2 regions of the Halotolerantifilum yawarlongkerapense genome follow, and region 2 is predicted to be linked to the other one. Evidence: riboswitches for the same ligand, from Rfam matches in the RefSeq annotation. Region 2 holds a riboswitch; the other holds the start of a gene.
The links. Region 2 has a riboswitch for thiamine pyrophosphate ahead of ACULM0_RS09295 (thiamine-binding protein). Riboswitches for the same ligand answer to the same signal wherever they lie in the genome.
Positions count from the first base shown of each region.

Region 1: linked by a shared signal. The riboswitch ahead of thiW (energy coupling factor transporter S component ThiW) and the one ahead of ACULM0_RS09295 (thiamine-binding protein) in region 2 are both predicted to bind thiamine pyrophosphate.

Region 1 is NZ_CP199719.1:693,463-703,602, forward strand. It holds gene ACULM0_RS03360 (GNAT family N-acetyltransferase) at 104-907, opposite strand; gene ACULM0_RS03365 (molybdenum cofactor biosynthesis protein MoaE) at 939-1,334, opposite strand; gene ACULM0_RS03370 (GNAT family N-acetyltransferase) at 1,398-2,039, opposite strand; gene ACULM0_RS03375 (hypothetical protein) at 2,308-2,502, shown strand; gene ACULM0_RS03380 (lactate utilization protein) at 2,561-3,175, opposite strand; gene ACULM0_RS03385 (ABC transporter ATP-binding protein) at 3,394-4,305, shown strand; gene ACULM0_RS03390 (ABC transporter permease subunit) at 4,289-5,302, shown strand; gene ACULM0_RS03395 (GDSL-type esterase/lipase family protein) at 5,295-6,089, shown strand; TPP riboswitch at 6,189-6,300, shown strand; gene thiW (energy coupling factor transporter S component ThiW) at 6,408-6,914, shown strand; gene thiD (bifunctional hydroxymethylpyrimidine kinase/phosphomethylpyrimidine kinase) at 6,911-7,732, shown strand; gene thiM (hydroxyethylthiazole kinase) at 7,719-8,543, shown strand; gene thiE (thiamine phosphate synthase) at 8,536-9,180, shown strand; gene ACULM0_RS03420 (sodium:solute symporter family transporter) at 9,177-10,140, shown strand, end outside.
Region 2 is NZ_CP199719.1:1,890,794-1,900,933, reverse strand. It holds gene ACULM0_RS09325 (sensor histidine kinase) at 1-980, opposite strand, end outside; gene ACULM0_RS09320 (YkoF family thiamine/hydroxymethylpyrimidine-binding protein) at 1,087-1,353, opposite strand; gene ACULM0_RS09315 (class I SAM-dependent methyltransferase) at 1,323-1,994, opposite strand; gene ACULM0_RS09310 (ABC transporter ATP-binding protein) at 1,981-2,769, opposite strand; gene ACULM0_RS09305 (ABC transporter substrate-binding protein) at 2,750-3,739, opposite strand; gene ACULM0_RS09300 (ABC transporter permease) at 3,746-4,510, opposite strand; gene ACULM0_RS09295 (thiamine-binding protein) at 4,485-4,775, opposite strand; TPP riboswitch at 4,834-4,935, opposite strand; gene ACULM0_RS09290 (acetamidase/formamidase family protein) at 5,045-5,920, shown strand; gene ACULM0_RS09285 (alanine racemase) at 5,913-6,995, shown strand; gene ACULM0_RS09280 (SurA N-terminal domain-containing protein) at 7,062-7,820, opposite strand; gene ACULM0_RS09275 (Lrp/AsnC family transcriptional regulator) at 7,936-8,367, opposite strand; gene ACULM0_RS09270 (hypothetical protein) at 8,381-8,800, opposite strand; gene ACULM0_RS09265 (MFS transporter) at 8,869-10,131, opposite strand.

The DNA of each region.
Region 1 (10,140 bases), 1.2 Mb from region 2:
TTTATCATTTTGTGCGAACATGTACAGAGAGAGCATAGACACATTGCAGTTACCTTGGGCGAGTTAATTGAGTGTGCTTCTACATGTAACGGTAAACGATCGACTATAGATGATGATGAAACCCAACCTTCAGAATCCGATGACCCGCGTGAAAGCCCGCGCTTTCGATCGCACCCTGCGAGGCCAGGTTGGTAATAGAAGTGGAGCAGATGGGCGTTCGGCCATAACGGATACACTCTTCTTTCAGATCAGTCAAGATAGCGGTGGCCAACCCCTGTTTCCTTTGGTCCACAGCCACCGAAACGCCGAGGTGGTCAAAGCCCTCTCGCCTCTCATCTCGACGTACTTCACCGGTGGCGATAAGACGGCGGCTTCTCTCGTAAAGGTACAACTGACTACGATCAATCAACCCTCTGTAGTAGGGAGCCACCCACTCCTCCAAGGGACCCAAGTGCACCTCATGATAGCTCAGTACCCTAGCGAAATCTTGGTCGGTAGCCGATCGTTTTAGGATCTCTTCGAAAGGCCACTCGCTCCTTGCATTCTTCAGGTGCTGGTACAAGAGCGTGTGCAGAGTCATTTCCCGGGCATTGTCTAAGAAAAGCGGCAGACTCTTAAGATCGAGCGAACAGGCAAAGCCCTCCACAATCCCTCGGTCTTCAAGCAAGCTTTTGAAGATTTTTCGATCCCACTCGCGATGGTACTCGGAAAGATGAAAGGCGAGTAGCCGGTTCTCTTCATCCACACTAAAGAACCCCACCGGTCTCCCGTTTAACAGGATCTCTTGGTGGTTCGCTGGTGCGATGATCGCCTGCTGCCACATATCGTCCATCGGGAGCAAAAGGCCATCAAAAAATGAATGTAGATCCGGATCGATTGTCTTCCGGTATGCAAGCTCATTAGTCAAGAACCTTCCTCCCTTCTTGGTACGTTCCTGATCAATCGAGCTTCTCGATCTCCGTCACACACTGGGTCTTGATCGTCTCGACGAGAAACTGCAGCGCATCGATCACGTGGGGGCGAATGTCACCGCCGACGAGAACGTACATGATGTCGTCGCCTACCTCCAGGTAACCCTCGTTCATCCAGACGCGCACGTGGAAGATCCCCTCCATCTTTTTCGTTTCTTCGATGGCGGCTTCCACCTTTTGAGCGTCGTAGCCAAAGGTCATGCCGGTCACCTGCGACCCATCGTCAATGCCCTGTCGGACCTTGACCTTGGGCGACTGTCTGACGACACCATTGTGGACGAGATACATGCCTTCTTGTAAAGCAGACGGATCTGCCTTAGACTCTTTTAACCAAACATCGATCGACGGTGCGGATTTTTTCATCGTGTTCCCTCCATTTTCTTTAAGTAATCATCGCAATGCTGGTGCATACCATGGGCTGAGGCGTTACTCGTCCAACAGGCCAATGGTCCTCTCGTACTCCTTTTGACTCGGTGCAAATCCCTTCTCCTTAGCTGGAAACTGCCGGTCGAAGACCTCCAAAGCATCGTGATCCGGGTCGTCAAGGATATTGGAAAACTGAGCGTAACCGCTGAGCCCTTCCAGTGCTCCTTCGTAGAGGGGAAGCACCAGGAGACCCTTGTAGAACTTTCCATCGGGCATCGAGATCCCGTACTTCTTCCCGCCCGCGAAACCATAGGGCTCGTAATGGTAGGGATAACCCAGGGTCAAAATCGCCCTGTGTCCTTGGGCTATCGCCACCGAAATCGAATGCTCGATCAGTCTCTTGCCCAGCCCTTGTCGGTGCAGACCGGGTAAGATGCTCACGGGACCAAAGGTGATGGTCTCCACCTCGCCTTGGTTTTCGGTCATGATCTTCGACCGGGTGTAAAAGATACTCCCGACGATCTCTCTGTCGACCTCGATGACAAAGGTCAGATCCGGCAGGAAGTCGGGATGTTCCCTCATCTCGTGAATGACAAAATGCTCAAAACACCCCGGAAAATACAGATTCCAAAAGGCCTCGCGCGCCACTGTCTCCACCCTTCGGTAGTCCTCCGGCTTTTCCTTTCTGATGACAAAGTCCATCGGTTTTCCTCCTCTACTGATGCGACCTCAAGATGCCTGTTGCTATTCACATTTTACCATACCCTCCAGTAGCCGCTTACCAAGAGTTTCCTTGACTTTAATTTTTTCTAAAGGTTCTTGTGGTATCATGGCCCTGTCGAAAAAAAGACAAGAGAAAAGAATGAGAGGATGCACAAGAAAGTACGAATCCCGTTGATACTTCTATTGATTGCAAGCCTGCTCCGGTGGGAGCTACTACCGGAAAGTCTCGCTAAGTGAAGGAGATCGTGTGCACTTTGATTCTCAGGTGCGCACCGAAGAAGGCGCGCTCGAGGCCGTCATGCTGAATGATGAAGAAGAGAAACTTCTGACCATCTCGGATGGCGATATTCTCACAGTCCTCGAAGAAGGAACCTACACCATGCGGGTCGAGGCCACCGATCACGTGGGAAGTTTTAAGTTACATTGGGCGGTGAGTGAATAATCCTTTTATTTGAATCGGCCGGTTCCCACATGCGGGACCGGCCCACTTCCTTTTTTGATCAGAAGCCGGCCTCTTCACCCACGATCATGAGAATCATCCGATCCGGTTCGCTCTGCCCTTCGGTGATCTGCAGGTGGAAGCACACGCGCTCCTCTGAATCGCAATCGACACAGCGACCGGCCGCAATACAGGGAGGCCGGTATCCCGCCCTGTGGGCATTCCGTGGTGCCGCGTGATCCTTGGCACGACGGATCGCTCGCTCGAGGGTTTCTTCAATCTTGTTCTTTCCCACGATCACAAGGACCCGGTCGGGTCCATAGGCCATGGCCGCCACACGATTCCCGCTGTGGTCGATGTTCACAAGTTGTCCTTCTGCTGAAATGGCGTTGGCACTGGCGATATACCAATCCGTTAGCAGGGACATTCGCTTAAGTCGCTTCACCTCGTCTGGGGTCGTTACAAGGGTCTTATCGTAGACCACATTTCCCCTGTCAGTCAGGGCTTCCGTGAGTCCCATCCCCCTGATTGTCTGCGAGTTACCAATACCCACGGTGTCTACCACGGGAATGATCGATAGCACGCGTTCTCTCGCCTCCGCAAAGGTACGGGCATACGCCACCCGAATATTCCTCCTCTTGAACTGTTCCTTTAGCTGTTGAAAATCCTGCTCCATTCTTCTCCCCCAATACTAGATCTGGTCTTCTCATGTTCTTTGACGAAGGGTTCTTTTCCTCCGCTTGCTTGCCTCTCTCCATTATACCGCTGTATCACCCAGCAAGAGCTTAAAACCGGGACCTCGACGCCTTCGATTTTTGGTGATTTATGAAGGAGGGTGGTAAATATAGAATGACAAGATCGATTTCCCGTTTGCGTAGCTAGGAGGCAAAGACAATGGACAAGATCCTAGAGTTGAAAAATATATCCAAAAACATCAAAGGGAAACCCATCCTAGAGGACATTAGCTTTTCGATTGATTGCGGCCAGGTTTATGGTTTTCTCGGACCGAACGGAGCAGGGAAAACCATGACCCTGCGTATGATCGTGGGCCTGATCCGTCCGACGACTGGCGAAATCCACATCATCGGTAAGAATATTCAAGGCGATTTCAGAGCGGCCATCGAAAGGGTCGGATGCATCATCGAGACCCCACAATTCCACGAGTATATGACGGGTTTCGAGAACCTGTGGCAACTGGCTAGTATGGAAAGAGGCATCCAGGAGTTCGAAATGATGGACGCCGTCAAAAAGGTTGGTATGCAGGCGCGCATCCACGACCTCGTCAGCACTTACTCCCTTGGTATGAAACAGCGCCTCGGCATCGCCCAGGCCATGATGAAAAAACCAGACCTCTTGATCCTGGATGAACCGACCAACGGCCTGGATCCCGCCGGTATCAGGGAATTCCGTGAGCTGGTTCGCTTTCTCGCCAGGGACACCGGCCTCACACTCCTCATCTCCAGCCACCTCTTGTCAGAAATTCAGATGATGTGCGATGAAGTGGCCATCATCCTCCACGGTCGAATCATCAGGACCCTGAAGGTTGACGATCTCCGCAGGCAGCAGAAGGTCACCTGGTCGGTAGATCACCCCGATCTTGCGATGAACGTGTTAGCAGAGCAATTTCCAGAAGTACCTATCACCAGGGTCGACCAAGAACTTAGCGCCATGATCGATTCCGATCTCCTCCCTCAGATCAACGAGCAATTGGTTCATGCCGAAGCGGGACTTCTTGAGGTCTGCCGACATCAGAAAACCCTGGAGGATCTGTTCATGGAACTGACCGGGGGTGAGACCATTGGATAGACTGGTTGAAAATGAAGTGATCAAGGTGCTCAAAAAGAAACGCCTGCACGTGATCCTGGCCATCCTGATCGTTTTGATCGGTCTCTTTACCTACGGAGAACAGTACACCCTCGAGCGCACCCGGGACCGGGTCACCACGGAGCTGGGCATCGAAAACACACAGCGCTGGCAAGACCTGATTGAACAACAGATCTCGGATCTCAACAGGCGACTGGACAGTCCCTACATCCCCGAGGAGGGCAAAGCCTCGCTCAGGGTACGGATCGAACAGCTGCAATTCTTTCTCGATGAAGGCATCGATCCCATCAGCCCTACTGCGGCACGATTCATGGGTGAGTTCATGGAGCAGTCGGTCTTTCTCCTTCTCCCCCTCCTGATCATCCTAGTGGGTGCCGACATGGTCTCCGGAGAGATGAACACTGGAACGATCAAGATGCTACTGACCCGTCCTGTCAGACGGTGGAAGATTCTACTCGCCAAATGGATCGCCCTTTCGATCCTTTCGATGCTAGTGGTCCTACTCATGGCACTTGTCTCACTTTGTGTTTCCCTGGTCGTCTTCGGTGTAGGCGGGTTCGACGAACCGGTCATCACGGGCTTTCGACTCGTGGGTGATCAGCTCGACACCTCAGTCGTACGCACGATTCCACAGTGGCACTACCTTCTGATGGTCTATGCCATCGGATACTACGTGGCCCTCGTCATCGGCAGTCTCACCCTGATGGTCTCGGTCCTGATGCAAAGTGCCGCGGCTTCGATCGGCGTGCTCATGTCCACCTTGATCGGCGGCAGTTTTCTCAGTTACTTTATCGCCGACTGGGCGATCACGCGTTATCTCTTTACCGTGAACCTCAACCTGATCGCGTTTTTATCGGGAAGTTTCCAGGTTTTCGAAGGACTGAGCATGCTCTTCTCCACCCTGGTACTCCTCGGATGGATGGTCGGTGCCCTGGTCATCGCCTTTGTCGTTTTCGAAAGGAAGGATATCTATGCGTAAGAGACAGCGCTTGCTATGGTATAGTATCGCGGTGCTTTTTCTCCTTGGCTTTGCGGGATTTCTCACCGGCTTCACACAGGCGCTCAACATCGGTCTCGCTGTCACTCGCACAAGCGAACCCGTGGGGCAATCGGATGATAGGCCCTCCCTTCCCTCCGCAGTGGCTGACGGGCACATGGTGGCCCTCGGCGACTCTCTCGCCAGGGGCACCGGTGATCCGACGGGTCGGGGCTTCGCCGGGCGCACCCAGGAGCTTCTGAGCCGAGATACGGGCGATGAGATTGATCTGATCAACCTGGCCGTCGAGGGAATGCGCTCAGACGAACTGCTCGATCAGTTGCAAGATCCCGGTGCACTAGTGCAGATCGAAGGCGCCCGTTGGATTCTCCTGTCGATTGGAGGAAACGATCTGCGGGATGTCGAAAGGACACCTGCGCTAGAGCAGGATAACTTATTTGCAGAACAGCAGGCACGTTATCTCGAGAACCTGGCCCAGTGTATCGATCAGATCCGATCGGTAAACGACAGGGGGCAGATTCTCGTGCTGGGCCTTTACAATCCAAACGATGAGGCTACGATCCGGACTCTCGAGATGCTCCACCAGTGGAACCATCAGACACAGTTGCTCCTCACACCACGGGAGCGCACCCTTTTCGTTCCCACTTACGACCTGTTCGCCAACCACCTCGAGGACGCTCTATCCTTTGACGGTCTGCATCCCAATGAACAAGGGCATCAGGCGATCGCGCGTCGATTTTCTGAGGTGCTCTCTCTATCGACAGAGTGAGCTGTTCAACACGATTTTCCTCATTAGATCCCTAGGATTATGAAAACATTTGCATCGATTCCAAGCGTATGCTATGATGACAAGGACAATTCAATCGAACGTAAACACTGGGAGTGTCGGTTAGGCCGACTGAGAGGAAGACCCGTTAAAGTCTTCGATCCCCGTACCTGATCTGGGTAATACCAGCGTAGGAAAGTGCTTTGCATAAAGTTTATCTCTTTTTGCTAAACGAGAGCATCGCCTGCGGGTGATGCTCTTTTTTTCGTCCCAACAGGTCGTTCGATCGAATCACTTCTTACCAAAACAAAGGAGGTTAGCATGCACATTCGAAAACTAACGACCGCTTCTCTACTCATCGCACTGGGTGTCGTGACCGCACATATGATCTCGATTCCCGTCGGAGTCGCCCGCGCCTTTCCCATGCAGCACGCTATCAATGTCATGGCCGCCGTGCTGCTCGGCACCCCCATGGCTATGATCATTGCTTTTCTCATTTCCCTGCTTCGTTTCATGCTAGGCACCGGCTCCTTGCTCGCCTTTCCAGGAAGTCTCTTTGGCGCGGGACTAGCCGGGCTGCTTTACGCCAAGACCGGGAAGAAAAGTATGGCCCTCACTGGAGAGGTGTTGGGAACGACATTCCTCGGCGGTCTGAGCGCCGTATCCATCGCCCGACTGTTCTTGGGCTTCGGAGGTGCCGCCGGTTACTTCCTCCTGCCCTTTGGCTTGAGTTCGATGACAGGCGCTTTCATCGGATACGCCATCTTGCGCCTGTTACAGGGAGCCGGTAACACCGCCAAGGGCGTCAGAAAAGGAGGTCAAGTATGAAAAATGTACTGACGATAGCAGGATCAGATAGTTCGGGTGGAGCCGGTATCCAGGCCGACCTGAAGACCTTCAGTGCTCACGGAGTCTACGGTATGAGCGTAATCACGGCAATCACGGCGCAGAGTACACGCGGTGTCTTCGGCGTACAAAACGTAGACCCTGAGATCATCCGAAAGCAGCTCGACGTACTCTTCGAGGATATTGAGATCCACGCGATCAAGATCGGCATGGTTTCCACCATAGAGACCATCGAAGTAATCGCGGATTTTCTGGAGAATCACAGGGACATACCTCTTGTGGTCGACCCCGTAATGGTCTCGAAAAGCGGATTCCATCTCTTGGATCGAGATGCTAAAGATGCCCTGATCCGGCGTCTGCTCCCTCTGGCGAATCTTTTAACACCCAACCTCCCGGAAGCCGAGGTCATAACCGATCTTCCAGTGACCAACCTTGAGGAAATGAAAACGGCGGGTGAATCGATCCGCCGTATGGGACCTGATCACATCCTGATGAAGGGGGGCCATCTGTCGGGACAGATGGCGACAGATCTTCTGTACGACGGTAACTCTTGGCAAGCCTATCCATCGATCCGTGTACAGACGAAAAACACCCACGGCACCGGCTGCACCCTATCGGCCTCACTCGCGGCCAATCTGGCCAATGGACTGCCAATCCATGAGGCCGTGCAGCATTCGAAAGCTTACATCGACCGCGCCATCGCATCCGCCCTGTCCATTGGCACAGGACCCGGACCCGTCCACCACTTTCACCCCTTCTACGATCGTACGGGCAAGGGTATCCACCATGATGAAACTTGATTTCGAAGAGGCCTTGCTCCGGATCCGAGAGAGCAGACCGCTCGTCCATCACATCACCAATTATGTGACAGCTTGCGACTGTGCCAATGTCGTGCTCGGCCTCGGGGGCAGCCCTGTTATGGCCGATAGTCCGGAGGAAGTCGTCGAGATGGTTTCCATGGCCTCGGCCCTTGTGCTCAACCTCGGGACATTGAGTCGGGATCGGCTGGAAGCCATGCTCCGGGCGGGAAAAGAGGCGAATCGGAAAGGGATTCCCGTTCTCCTGGATCCAGTGGGCGCTGGTGCCACGGTCTTTCGTTCGCAGGCTGCCAAGAGCCTCCTCGAGCAGATCACCTTCGCCTTTATCCGCGGCAATGAGTCTGAGATACGCTCGCTCCTTGGACTTGCCGGAGGTCCCAGAGGTGTCGATACGCGTGATTCTTTCACCGAACCTTCGACGGAACTGGCCGCAAAGCTTGCCCGTACTTACGCTACAACCGTCGGTGTGACCGGTGCGGTCGACATCGTTTCGGATGGTCGAAAGACCTATAGGGTGCGCAATGGACATCCTATGCTCACTACGATCACAGGAACGGGCTGTATGACCACGTCGCTGATCGGTACTTTTCTCGGTGCTCATGTATCTCCGCTAAAGAGCGGTCTCCTGGGCATTTCCCTTATGGCCATCTCTGGTGAGCTGACAGCCGAGTCACTGACACCAGAACAGGGAACGGGTCATTTTCATAGTCATCTCATGGACTTTTTATCCCGATCTGTAGCGAATGATTTGCGAGAGCGATTGCATCTTGAGGAGGCAACGAACCATGATTAATCTACAAGAGCAGCTGAAGCTGTACCTGGTGACGGATGGTAACATCACATCGGACGAATCCCTCTTGTATGTGCTCGAGGAGGCGCTGATCGGCGGTGTGACCACAGTGCAGCTAAGAGAAAAAGGCTGCACCACTAAAGACTTCATGCGCCGCGCAAAACGCGCGCACGCTCTAACGAGAAGATACCAGGTCCCGCTCATCATCAACGACCGGGTGGATGTGGCCCTGGCGATTGGAGCAGAGGGCGTGCACCTTGGTCAGCAGGATCTTACCGTTGCCGACGCCCGGAGAATCACCGGACCCCATATGCTCATCGGGGTTTCTACTGCGACCCTAGAGGAGGCAGTGATCGCTGAGTCCGAGGGTGCTGATTACCTGGGTGTGGGCGCCCTCTACGCCACCGGTACCAAGACCAACACAAGACCGGTGTCACTCGATACGCTCAGAAGGATCACAAGCAAGGTTCAGATTCCAGTCGTTGCCATCGGGGGGATCAATCATGAGAATACCCCTCCTGTAGTCCGCTGCAATGTGCATGGTATCGCCGTCGTCTCCGCCATATGTAAAGCGACTGCTCCGCGCGAAGCCGCAGGGCAATTCATCGAAACAATTGACAAAACAAGGAGGAACGCATGATGCTTCCCTACGCCATAATCATTGGTTCACTGTTTACCGCTGTCGTCCTTTTCTCCGTGATCGGTATTCTGCACAGCAAGGGTAGAATACAGGGTAGCGATGACTTTTTCACCGCCCGTGGTAGCACGGGTACGGGCTATCTATCCGCTACTTTCATGGCCTCATTTCTGGGCGTCTTCATTCTCTTCACACCACCAGAGGCAGGCGCCATCGGTGGGATCAGCGCTGTTGTCTTCTACTCCCTTGGGCTCGCTGGTCTTTACCTGGCCTTTCTCTTCCTCGGCCCCAAGATCCGTCAGTACCTTCCTCACGGGAGCACGCTCAACGATTACGTCTCTATACGCTACGGCAGGGGTATGTTCACACTGACCTTTCTCATCTCACTCTTCTACATGTATGTGCACCTTATCGCCGAACTAACAGCCATAGCACTCCTTGCCCGAGAGATGGCAGGTATTCCGATGCTTCTCACCGCTTCTCTCGTGGGAACTGGTGCGCTGGTCTACACGACCTACGGCGGTTTGAAAGCCTCGATCTTCACAGATGTGATCCAGATGATCCTAGTTATACTCCTGCTCGTCATCACGGGTATCGGTATCACGGTTTACGTCGGCAGTCCCACCGCCCTTATCGATGGAACCCGTGAACTGATGCCGCAGCTCGTGCAGTTTGATAACCCGGTGGGAATCGAATTCGGCTTGACACTGATGATTGCCGTGATGGTGGCAAACCTCTTCCACCAAGGCTACTGGCAGCGAATCTACGCGGGAAGTAATGATAGCAGTCTGCGCAGAGCGCTCAAGATCTCCTTGGTTCTGGCCGTTCCGATTATGCTGTTCACCGGTCTCCTGGGCGTGTTCTCCACCGGCCTGGGCTATACCACCAACCCGTCCGTCGCGTTGTTCGCTATGATCTACTCTACCTTCCCAGTCTGGTTGGTTCTAGTCCTTTTCCTTCTGG
Region 2 (10,140 bases):
TTGTCCGTTAACTTGATGCTCAGATATTTCGAACCGAAGGCAATCTGCAATTTCATAAGACTCGCCTTGGAGTGTTTCTTCACATTGTTCATGATTTCCTGGAGGATACGGAAAATCGCCAGCTGAATGATCGTGTCCACTTCCTCTTTCATCTCCGTGGCGTGGAACTCAATCTGGATTCCCGTCTCTTCCTTGAACTTATCCAGGTGCTTGCGGATCGTCGGCATCAGGCCGATATCATCCAAACTCATGGGTCTCAGATCGTAAATGATCTTACGCACCTCATCGAGCGTCTGTCGCACCGTCTCTTTCAACTCATCGAGCTCCGCAAAGCCCTGGTTTGCATCGCGCTTGAACACCGCCTTGGTGATCTCTGCCTTGAACACGATATTGGCCATGGCCTGGGCCGGCCCATCGTGAATCTCTCGGCTGATCCGGCGACGCTCTTCCTCCTGGGCCTCCAGGACACGGAGTCCCACGTAGACGCGGTCCTCGTGCGTCGACTGAGAAGTCATTCGCTCGATGGAATCGCTGGTGATAAAGTTCAGCGCGATCCCCACCTGGTTGATCAGCTTCTGACCACTCTCCAGAATCCGCTCCACCTTGCGGAGCGACATCTCCAGCTCCCTGCGTTGTTTGATCAGCTGCTTCTCTTCATTTTGCTTCAGCTGTAACTGGAGCCTCAGCTCCGTGGCATTCTCATAAGCATCCTTGATATCCGACTCTTGGTAACGCGTCAGATCGCGACTCACCACCATGAGATGCTGCCTGGCTTCCTTCTCCTTGCGCTGCAGCGTATCCACATGTTCGATCACCCGGGCAACCTGTGCCTGCACCCGGTCAATTTTTTCTTTGGTCTGTTCGAATTCCACGCGGGCATGCTCGACAATATGATAGATCTCATTCTTACTCATCTCGATCGCATCGATCGTCTGTTTGATGATGTCGTTAAACTCACGCATATCAAAAGCCCTGTCCACCACGGGATCACCCCCAATATCTCCAGTATCTCACGGTTTCATTATACCGCATAGATACCCAAGACAACAGGGCTGAATCCCATAGAGCATGGACAGGGCCCACACCTTACTCTTTGCAACCACAACTGTTCGACAGTTTCATCACCAAAGTGAAGGCCTCGTCCCTCTCGTCGGCCGATCTGTGGATCGCCTCGATCAGGGACAGCAGGTCCCCGATCTCCCCGCGAACCACCGTGGACATCGCGCTCGTCTCGTGGGATAGCCCCGACGCCATCAGGATCTCGAGGATACTTTCCACCGATCCCTTGACGTCCCTTACCCCAAGCGGATAATAAGAAAGCTCTAGGGTCGCGCTTTTCGCCACATCAGACACGCGAACCCCGCCTCTCTTTTTCCATCCAACTGACGATCTGCCTCTGCCGTGAAGGGTTCCTCTCCCGGCGCTAGGTACAGACAACCACCGGTTTTCTCCAGCTCACTAGCGTGAATCCTCCCGAGTTCTCCCGGGCTGAGAAAGGTCACACGACTGAAGACCGGATCTTCTCGGAAGGCTTCCGATCGGTATAGTTTTCCCCAGGCTCCGTCCGCGGTGATGATCCCCACGACAATTTGACCGCCGGGTTTCGTCACGCGGAAGAGTTCCTCGAGCACAACTTTCGGATCCTTTAGAAAAGCAAAGGTCGCCATGGACACCACCCGATCGAACCGATCTTGCGGAAAGGGTAAGTGCTCGAGATCCTCTTTTAGGAGCGTCACCTGGTCGTATGCCACGAGTCGCTCCTCCGCCTTTGCCAGCATGGCCGCGGACTGGTCCACACCGGTGACGCGGCACCCTCTGTCCGCCAATACCTGGGCGAATCGGCCCGTGCCGCATGCGGCATCGAGCACTTCCATCCCTTTTGTGAGATTCAACAGGTCGCGTGCACACTTCCATTCCACCGCTTCCACCACCTCTCCGACCTCCGTGGTGTACCACTGGTCATAGGTAGCGGCCGCCTGGTCAAATAGGGCCATGTCCATCACTTTCCTTCCCTTTCCGCTTGGCTTTGCGATCTCCCGTCAACTCTGCCACGATCCGTTTCCTGAGCGCCATAAAGGCCTCGGGATCCTCCCGGTCGATCGAAACCTCCACCACATCGCCGATGGCCGCCGGGCGGTTCGTCAGCACGTAGATCCGATCGGCCATGTGAATGGCCTCGTCCACATCGTGGGTGATCAGCAGACAAGCCGCGTCCAGTCGACCGATGACGTCCAGCCACCAATCCTGCAGGCGCTCCTTGGTGATTGCATCCAGGCCGCCGAAGGGCTCATCGAGCAAAATCAAATCCTCCGAGAACATATAGGTACGCATGAGGGCCACCCGCTGACGCATCCCACCGGAGAGCTGGTAAGGATACTTCATCTCGAAGCCCTCCAGGCCGAAGACCTCGAAATAAGGGCGCACACGTTCGCGCGCCTCTTTTTTCCTCAGTCCCTTGAGCACATGGGGCAGGGCTACGTTGTCGATCACCTTTTTCCAGGGAAGGAGCAGATCCTTCTGGTGCATGTAGCTCACCCGACCCGTGATACTCGTGTGGTCCTCACCATCGATGACCACACGCCCTTCATCCGGTTTGAGGAGGCCCGCTATGATATTGAAGAGCGTTGTCTTCCCACAGCCCGAGGGGCCGATGATCGCCGCGAACTCTCCCGGCGCCAGGGACAGGTCAATGTCCTCGAGCACAGGCATCCCCTCGTAGGCATAGCTGATGCCATCGAGAAAGAGTCCCTTACTCGGGGAGGTACGCATTGGTGAAAGCCTCCTCCACATCGAGGGGCTCGGCAATCAGCCCGCGCTCATAAAGCCAGTCCGCGTAGTTCGCCCAGGTGCTCGCCTCCATTTCTCCCCAGCGGTCCACACCCCGCGCATACTCCTCCGCCAAGTACTCCTGGCTGGCCAGCGCGATGGTGGCATCGATCTCCGGCGCATGGGTGAGCAGGTGGCCCACAGCCTCCTCGGGGTTCTCGATTGCAAAGTTGTATCCCTTGGATGTTGCCCTCAAAAAAGCCTCGGCCAGTCCCGGATCCCTTTCGAGCAGGTCTTCCGATGCAATGATCACCGGCGTGTAGAAGTCCAGATCTTCATCAAAATCTTGGAGCAGGATGAAATTGAGGTCCATTCCCTTCTGCTCGGCCGCGACGCCATCCCATCCGTAGTAAATCCAGGTGAAGTCCACATGTTCGGCTACGCTGGCAAAGAAATCCATCGCCCCGATGTTCACCATCTCCAGCTCGTCGAAATCAGCGCCCTCCGCCTCCATCATGGAGCGCAGCATGGCCTCTTCCACCGGCGAGCCCCACCCGCCGTACTTCTTACCTTCGAAATCCGCAGGGGTCTCGATCCCCTTGTCCGCCGGCGAGGCAAAACCCGACGTGTTGTGCTGGATCACAGCCGCGATAGCCACGATGGGCAGGTCTGCCTCACCCGTCCGTGCGTAGGTCACCTGCTCTTGGTAACTGATTCCAAAATCAGCCTGTCCCGCTGCGATCAGATCGGCGCTACCGCCTTCAGAGGGCTGGATGATCTCCACGTTGAGCCCCTCCTCGGCAAAGTAGCCTTCTTCTAGCGCAGCGTAAAGACCCGTGTGGTTGGTGTTCGGTACCCAGTCAAGAAGCACCGTAACGTCTTGCATCGTTTCTTCTTCTACCGCCGGCGCACAAGCGGCGACCGAAAGGATCAGGATTGTCATTAGGACCATTGTGGTTGTTTTTCGTTTCATTTTCATTTACCTCCTCTGTTGGTTCCAGGGCATCACCCATTTTTGGATGCCCGTCATTAGTTTAAAAAGTCCCATGCTGAGCAGCACGATCACGACGATCACGGCAAAGACTTTCGTCGTGTCGAAGGACTGTTTTACACGCATCATGTAGACGCCAAGACCCGATGACCCACCGAGCCACTCGCCGATCACAGCGCCCATGATGCTGTAGGTGACCGCAATCCGAAGGCCGGAGAAAAAACTCACACCGGCCGCCGGTAGCTTGACATGATAAAAAAGTGCTGTCTGAGAGGCCCCCATGGAGCGCATCATATCCACAAGCTCTGTATCCACCGAGGCGAAACCCTCGATGAGACTGATGGCCACCGGGAAGAAGCAGACCAAGATCACCACGATGACCTTCGGTAGCATCCCGAAGCCAAACCACAGGACGAAAAGCGGCGCCAGTGCGATGATCGGTACTGTCTGGGATAACACCAAAAGCGGATAGAGCGCCTTCTTCACCAGGGGCAGTCGGTCCATCAGGATCGACAGGATCAGCGCGAAAAGTACCGCCAGGCCGAAACCGAGTAGGGCTTCCTGTAGCGTGGTGATCGCATGGGGAATCAAGCGGGGGGCGTCCGTCACGAGGGTCCGCAGGATGTTCGTGGGTGCCGGTAGAATGTAGGCGGGCACGCCCCCCAGGCGAGTCGCCAGCTCCCAGAGGACCAAGAGTCCCAGGAAGACCGACGCCGGCGCCAGGTGGTTATCGATACTTGCCGATCTTTTCATGCATCGTCACACCTCCCGGCCGGTAATCGATCTTGATCACCGACAGCACCCGGCTGGCACCGGCTTCCGTACAAATCACCTGTGCCTCTTTCACCAGCTCGAGCACCTCGTCCAGCGGGCCCTCCACCGTGGTCTCCATGGGGCCCACTTCATAGGGAAAACCCGAGGCCTGGATCAAGGCGATCACTTGGTCCACCACACCGTAGAGTTGGTCGTCCGGTACGCGGGGTAAAATCTGCAGGCTTAAGTTCACGATATCTTTCAAGAGAAAACCCTCCTTTTCAAAAACAACAAAACACGTCACCAGGATAGCGACGTGTTGTCTCTCGACTTTTGGTCCCTACGCTGGCATTACCCAGATCAGGTTCGAGGGTCGAAACTTTCGTTTCCTCTCAGCCGGTACGCCAGCTCCCCTTTTCCTTATCTACTTTCAGGACCATTGTATGCCAGATCCTCCCTTTTGACAAGGGCGCAAATCGAGCACCCCAAAGAATGAGAAAATTTTGTTATAATGGGTGCATGAGGAGGGAGATCATGCAAACAATTCGAAAAGAACAATGTCACGAGGAAATGGTGGGAACGCAAGAAGCCGTTCTCTGGGCCGCACCGGGCGAAAGGGTCCAGTTCGAGACCTACGACTGCTGGGGGAACGGTTACCGAGAGGACCTGCCGAAACAGAAAAATCCCGCTAGCGGCCCCCTGGGCATCGAGGGCGCCCGGGCGGGTGACCTGCTCCGGATCACCATCCACCGCATCGAGATTGAAGAGGACGGTTACGCTGCCACCGACGATACCTTCGGGTATTTGGCCCCGCTGCTCGACGAGGGAAAGGTCAGCCGCTTTGAGATCAAAGGCGGTCGCATCCAGATCGCCGAGGGCCTCTCCGTTCCCGTCGATCCCATGATCGGGATCATCGGCGTGGCGCCCGTCGAGGCCGTGGACAATTACACCCCCCACGAGCACGGCGGCAACATGGACTGCAAACTGATCACCGAGGGGAGCCTCGTAACCCTCCGCGCCCAGGTGGACGGCGGCCTTTTGTCCGTGGGCGACCTCCACGCGGCCATGGGGGATGGCGAGGTCTGCGTCAGCGGCCTGGAGATCCCCGGGAGGATCACCCTTTCCGTAGAGGTTCTTCAGGACAGCGCCCTACCCACACCTTTTGTCGAGACAAAAGACCGCTTTGCAACCATCGCTTCGCGAAAAACAACGGATGCGGCGCTCGAAGCGGCCAGCCTTGCCATGTTCACCTATCTGACCGAACACAGGGGCCTCGAGAAGAACACCGCCGCCACCCTGATGTCCCTGGGTGGCGACCTCCGGATCTGCCAGGTAGTGGATCCCCAGATCACCGCGCGATTCGAAATACCCAAGGATTTATTTGAAAAAGGAGAGACGCACCGTGGCTAATTATCCACAGATGATCTATAACCTCAGGAAGATCGAGCACAATGCCAAACAGGTCATTGCAAGATGCGAAAAGGTCGGTATCCAGGTGGCCGGTGTGACCAAGGGCGTGGCAGGCGATCTTGAGATCGCAGGCATTTTTCGTAAGATGGGGGCCTCCGAACTGGCCAGTTCTCGTATCGACCACTTGAAGGCCTACAGGAAAGAATGGGATACCCGCACCCTCCTCCTTCGCATCCCCATGCTGGACGAATTGGAAGATGTGCTCACCGGCGCGGACCGCAGCCTGCAATCCGACCTGAAGACGCTCAAAGCACTGGCAAAGCTCTGTGAAAAAAAGGAAAAGCACCACGGCGTGATCCTCATGATGGACCTCGGGGATTTACGGGAGGGCTTCTTCGAACCAGAGGCACTCTTTGAAGCCGCTTCCTTCGTGGAAGAGAACAAGTACCTGGAGCTCGTGGGCATCGGGACGAACCTCGGCTGCTACGGATCCATCCGCCCTACCAAGGAGAACCTGGGCCGTCTCGTGGATCTCGCCGAGTCCATCGAGACCGAGATCATCCACCGCTCTCTTGAGATCATCAGCGGTGGCGCCACCAGCTCCCTGACGCTCCTCTACGACGATGAGATGCCCCCGCGGATCAACCACCTGCGTATAGGAGAGGGGATTCTGCTCGCGAGAGATCTCACGGATTTCTGGGGCTACGACCAAGACGACCTGATCAACACCACCATGCGCATCACCGCCCAGATCATCGAGATCAAGGACAAACCCAGCTATCCCGTGGGCGAAATCACCATCGATGCCTTCGGTAACCGCCCCACCTACGAGGATATCGGCGTGTGCAAGCGGGCACTGGTCGCCCTCGGTAAACAGGACATGGGCGACCACGAGAAACTGATCCCCACCATGGCAGGCGTGACGGTCGTGGGCAGCTCCAGCGACCATCTCATCCTGGATGTCACCAAGTCGGAGAAAATCCTTCGTGTGGGCGACACCCTTTCCTTCTACCCCTACTACCAGGCCATGCTTTTCGCCAGTATCGCCAGCGACGTAAAGAAAACCTACGAATAATAAAATGCGGCCTCCCGCCTTTCCCTTGTAGGGGAAGGGGCGGGGGGCCGCTTCTACTTGGATCGATTATTCTTCTGTTGTTTCGCTTTCCGACACTTCTTCTTGGTCGATCTCGATCGTACTCTCTTCCATGAGGTTGCTGATGTGCTCGCCGATCGCCGTCTCCTGCTCTTGGCTGGCGATCTGATCCCTCAGGGCTTCCTTGATCTCTTCAAACTCCGGGATTTCCTGGGCTTCTTCACCCTCGGGTACTTCTTGTGCACCCATATAGGCCACGTACTCGTCGTAGCTCTCCTGAACTCTTTCATCCGTTACTTCGATGGCTTCCACCGCTTCGGCAAGATAGCGATCGATGGTCATCTGGATCTTCACCATCTGGTCGAGGTCTTCGAGCGTCATGCCGATGTCCTCTAAGATGGTGTTGAACTCTTCCTCAGAACCAAACTGCGTCTTCATCAGTTCGATCTCAGCGGCGACTTCTTCTGTAGAAGTCTCCACACCGGCTTCTTCTGCGGCCTGGAGGAGCACCTCTTCCTGCACCAGCTGGTTCAGTGCGCTGTTCTCGATCTGCGTCAGCATCTCGGCGTTCTCCTCTGCATCGAGGTCGAGACCCTGCTGCTCGTACATGGCGCGGAACTGATCGAGCTGCCTATCGAATCGCTCCTGTGTGATCGGCTCACCGTTCACCGTTGCCACCGCATCGACAGCCATCTCTTCTTGAGCGGCCTCCGGCGCTGGGGTTTCCGATTCTTGTGAACAAGCGGCTCCGGTGATGGCTACCGCCACCATGAGCGTGAGTAATCCATATTTCTTCATCTGCTTCATTTTCAGTCGCTCCTTTTCTTCTACGTTTCAACTCTACTAACCGTATCACGAAGTCTACCAAATGACAATAACGTGCGTGTGACGAAAAAATGGCCGTTCTATGAACGGCCCCTATTCATTCTTCTTTGATCGTGGAAAAAGCCACCATGGTCTTGATTTCCTTCACGCCTTCGAAGCACTTCAAGTCCTTCATGATGAAGTCCTCCAAGGAATCCGTATCCTTCAAGGCCACCTTCATGAAGTAGTCGAACTCCCCCGAAATGTGATGGCAGGACAGGATCCGGTCATCGCCCAGGACAAAAGCCTTGAAAGAGGGTAGATCCATGCTGTGTTCCACGTTGATGCCCACATAGGTGAGCAGTCCCTGGTCCGTCATCCCCCGGTCCACCCGGAGGGTGTACTTGGCGATGACGCCCTGCTCCTCTAGGCGTTTTACCCGGTCGCGAACCGCCGGGATCGATAGATCCACCGCACGACTCATATCGGAGATCGAGCGCCGGCTATTTTGCTTTAGAAGTTCCAGTAGTTGTCGATCGATCTGATCCAATTGTATTTCCTCCTCAACCGTTCAAAAGCACCAGACCGATCAATGCAAAGACCAGTCCGATCAGCTGTCTTGTTCCCATGGGCTCCGCAAAGACCAGGACCCCCACCGCAAAGAGCACTGCAGCGACCAGTCCGTTGGCCACGAGGGAAGCCGTCCCGATGGGCCAGCTGCTCCTGTAGATCAAAAGGAACCCGATCTCAATGCCCACGATAGCCACACCCAGCAAGACGGACCACCGGTTCACGCGTCCCAGCTCACCGACGATGGTTCCTTCCGGTGGCCAGATCAACAAGATCAAAAGCGAGAGCACCAGGGAAACCGTATAGGTCACCACCAGGGAGACAGCAGGGTGAACCACCGTGTCGATGGCCTTCTGAGAGATATGGTAGAACACCGTCACAATCACCACGAAAAACATCGATACCCAGCGCACGGTCTTCCCCCTCCCTATTCATTAAGTCTATTCTACCACAAAACAAAGAAAGACCGCGAAGGGTCTTTCTAGAGCGTCATATCGATTCGGGTCATGAGCTTTCGGTACAAGAGGGTCAGTGCCACCATGACCATACCCGAGAGCGTCAGCATCCAAAAAGTGGGGATGTATTGAATCGCCCAACCCGAGAGCAGTAAGCCCAAGGGAGCGATTATCTTGACCAGGGTCATCACCAGGCTCATCACGCGTCCGAGCATGGCTTCCGGCACACGGGTCTGCATGATGGCCATGATGGGAATATCCAAAAGCGAGATCGCCACCCCGAGCAGCCCCATCACGAGGGTCAAGTAGACGGTCAGGTCCATCGGAACCGCCCATCCGAGCGGCAGTGCCATTGCCAGGATACAGACCCCCAGCAGGGTGTTCACCATAAGGAGCAGGCGGCTGTAGCTCATGTGCTTGGTGATTCGCCCGACGACCAGCGCCCCCAAAATCAAGCCCACCGAACTGGCCGATTGGATGATCCCGTAGGCCGTGGACTCCAGACGAAAGACCTCGTTCACGATATAGGGTAGCGGTACCATGACGGCGAAGCCCAATATGAAATTGATCGCCAAGAAAATCCACATCACGAACTGCATATCGGCGTGTGCCCGCAGGTAGTCGAAGGCCTCACGGATCTCTCTTCGAAATCCGATGGGGCCCGTCATCTTTTCCCTGGTCTGATAAAGATGAAAATCGATGAAACCCTCTGATAGGGCGGAGAGCAGAAAAGAGATCCCGTTGCACAGGAGGAAGAAACGGATGTCGACCAGAGCGTAGATCAGGCCACCGAGCATCGGTCCGCCGATCGTCGAAAGCGAATCCACTACCTTGGAGGATGCATTGAGCGAAAGGAGCCGGTCTTTGGCCACGATCTGGGGTTTTGAAGCTTCCAGCGCGATGCCGAAAAAGGTATTGAGCAGGGCCAGGAGAAACACGCTCCCGTACACGAGGGTGAGCGTCAGCGGGCGCTCGCTCGTGAAGAGATAAAGCCCCACCAGGGACAGCCCGCTGATCGCATCGGCCCCCACGACCAACTTCTTCTTGTCCAGCCGATCGGCCAGCACGCCGGCGAAAGGATTGATCAGGAGCATCGGGATCATGCCGAAGACCAGGGTCGTGGCAAAGGAACCGGCTGAACCCGTTACTGTCAATACATAAAGACCGATGGCAAAGGTATAGATGGAGGAACCGAGCAGGGAGACCAGCTTTCCCATCGTGAACAGCACGAGGTTCCGTCTTTCCTTCGATTCCATTTGTTTTTCAAGTACCACTGTATCGTACATCATGTCGATCAC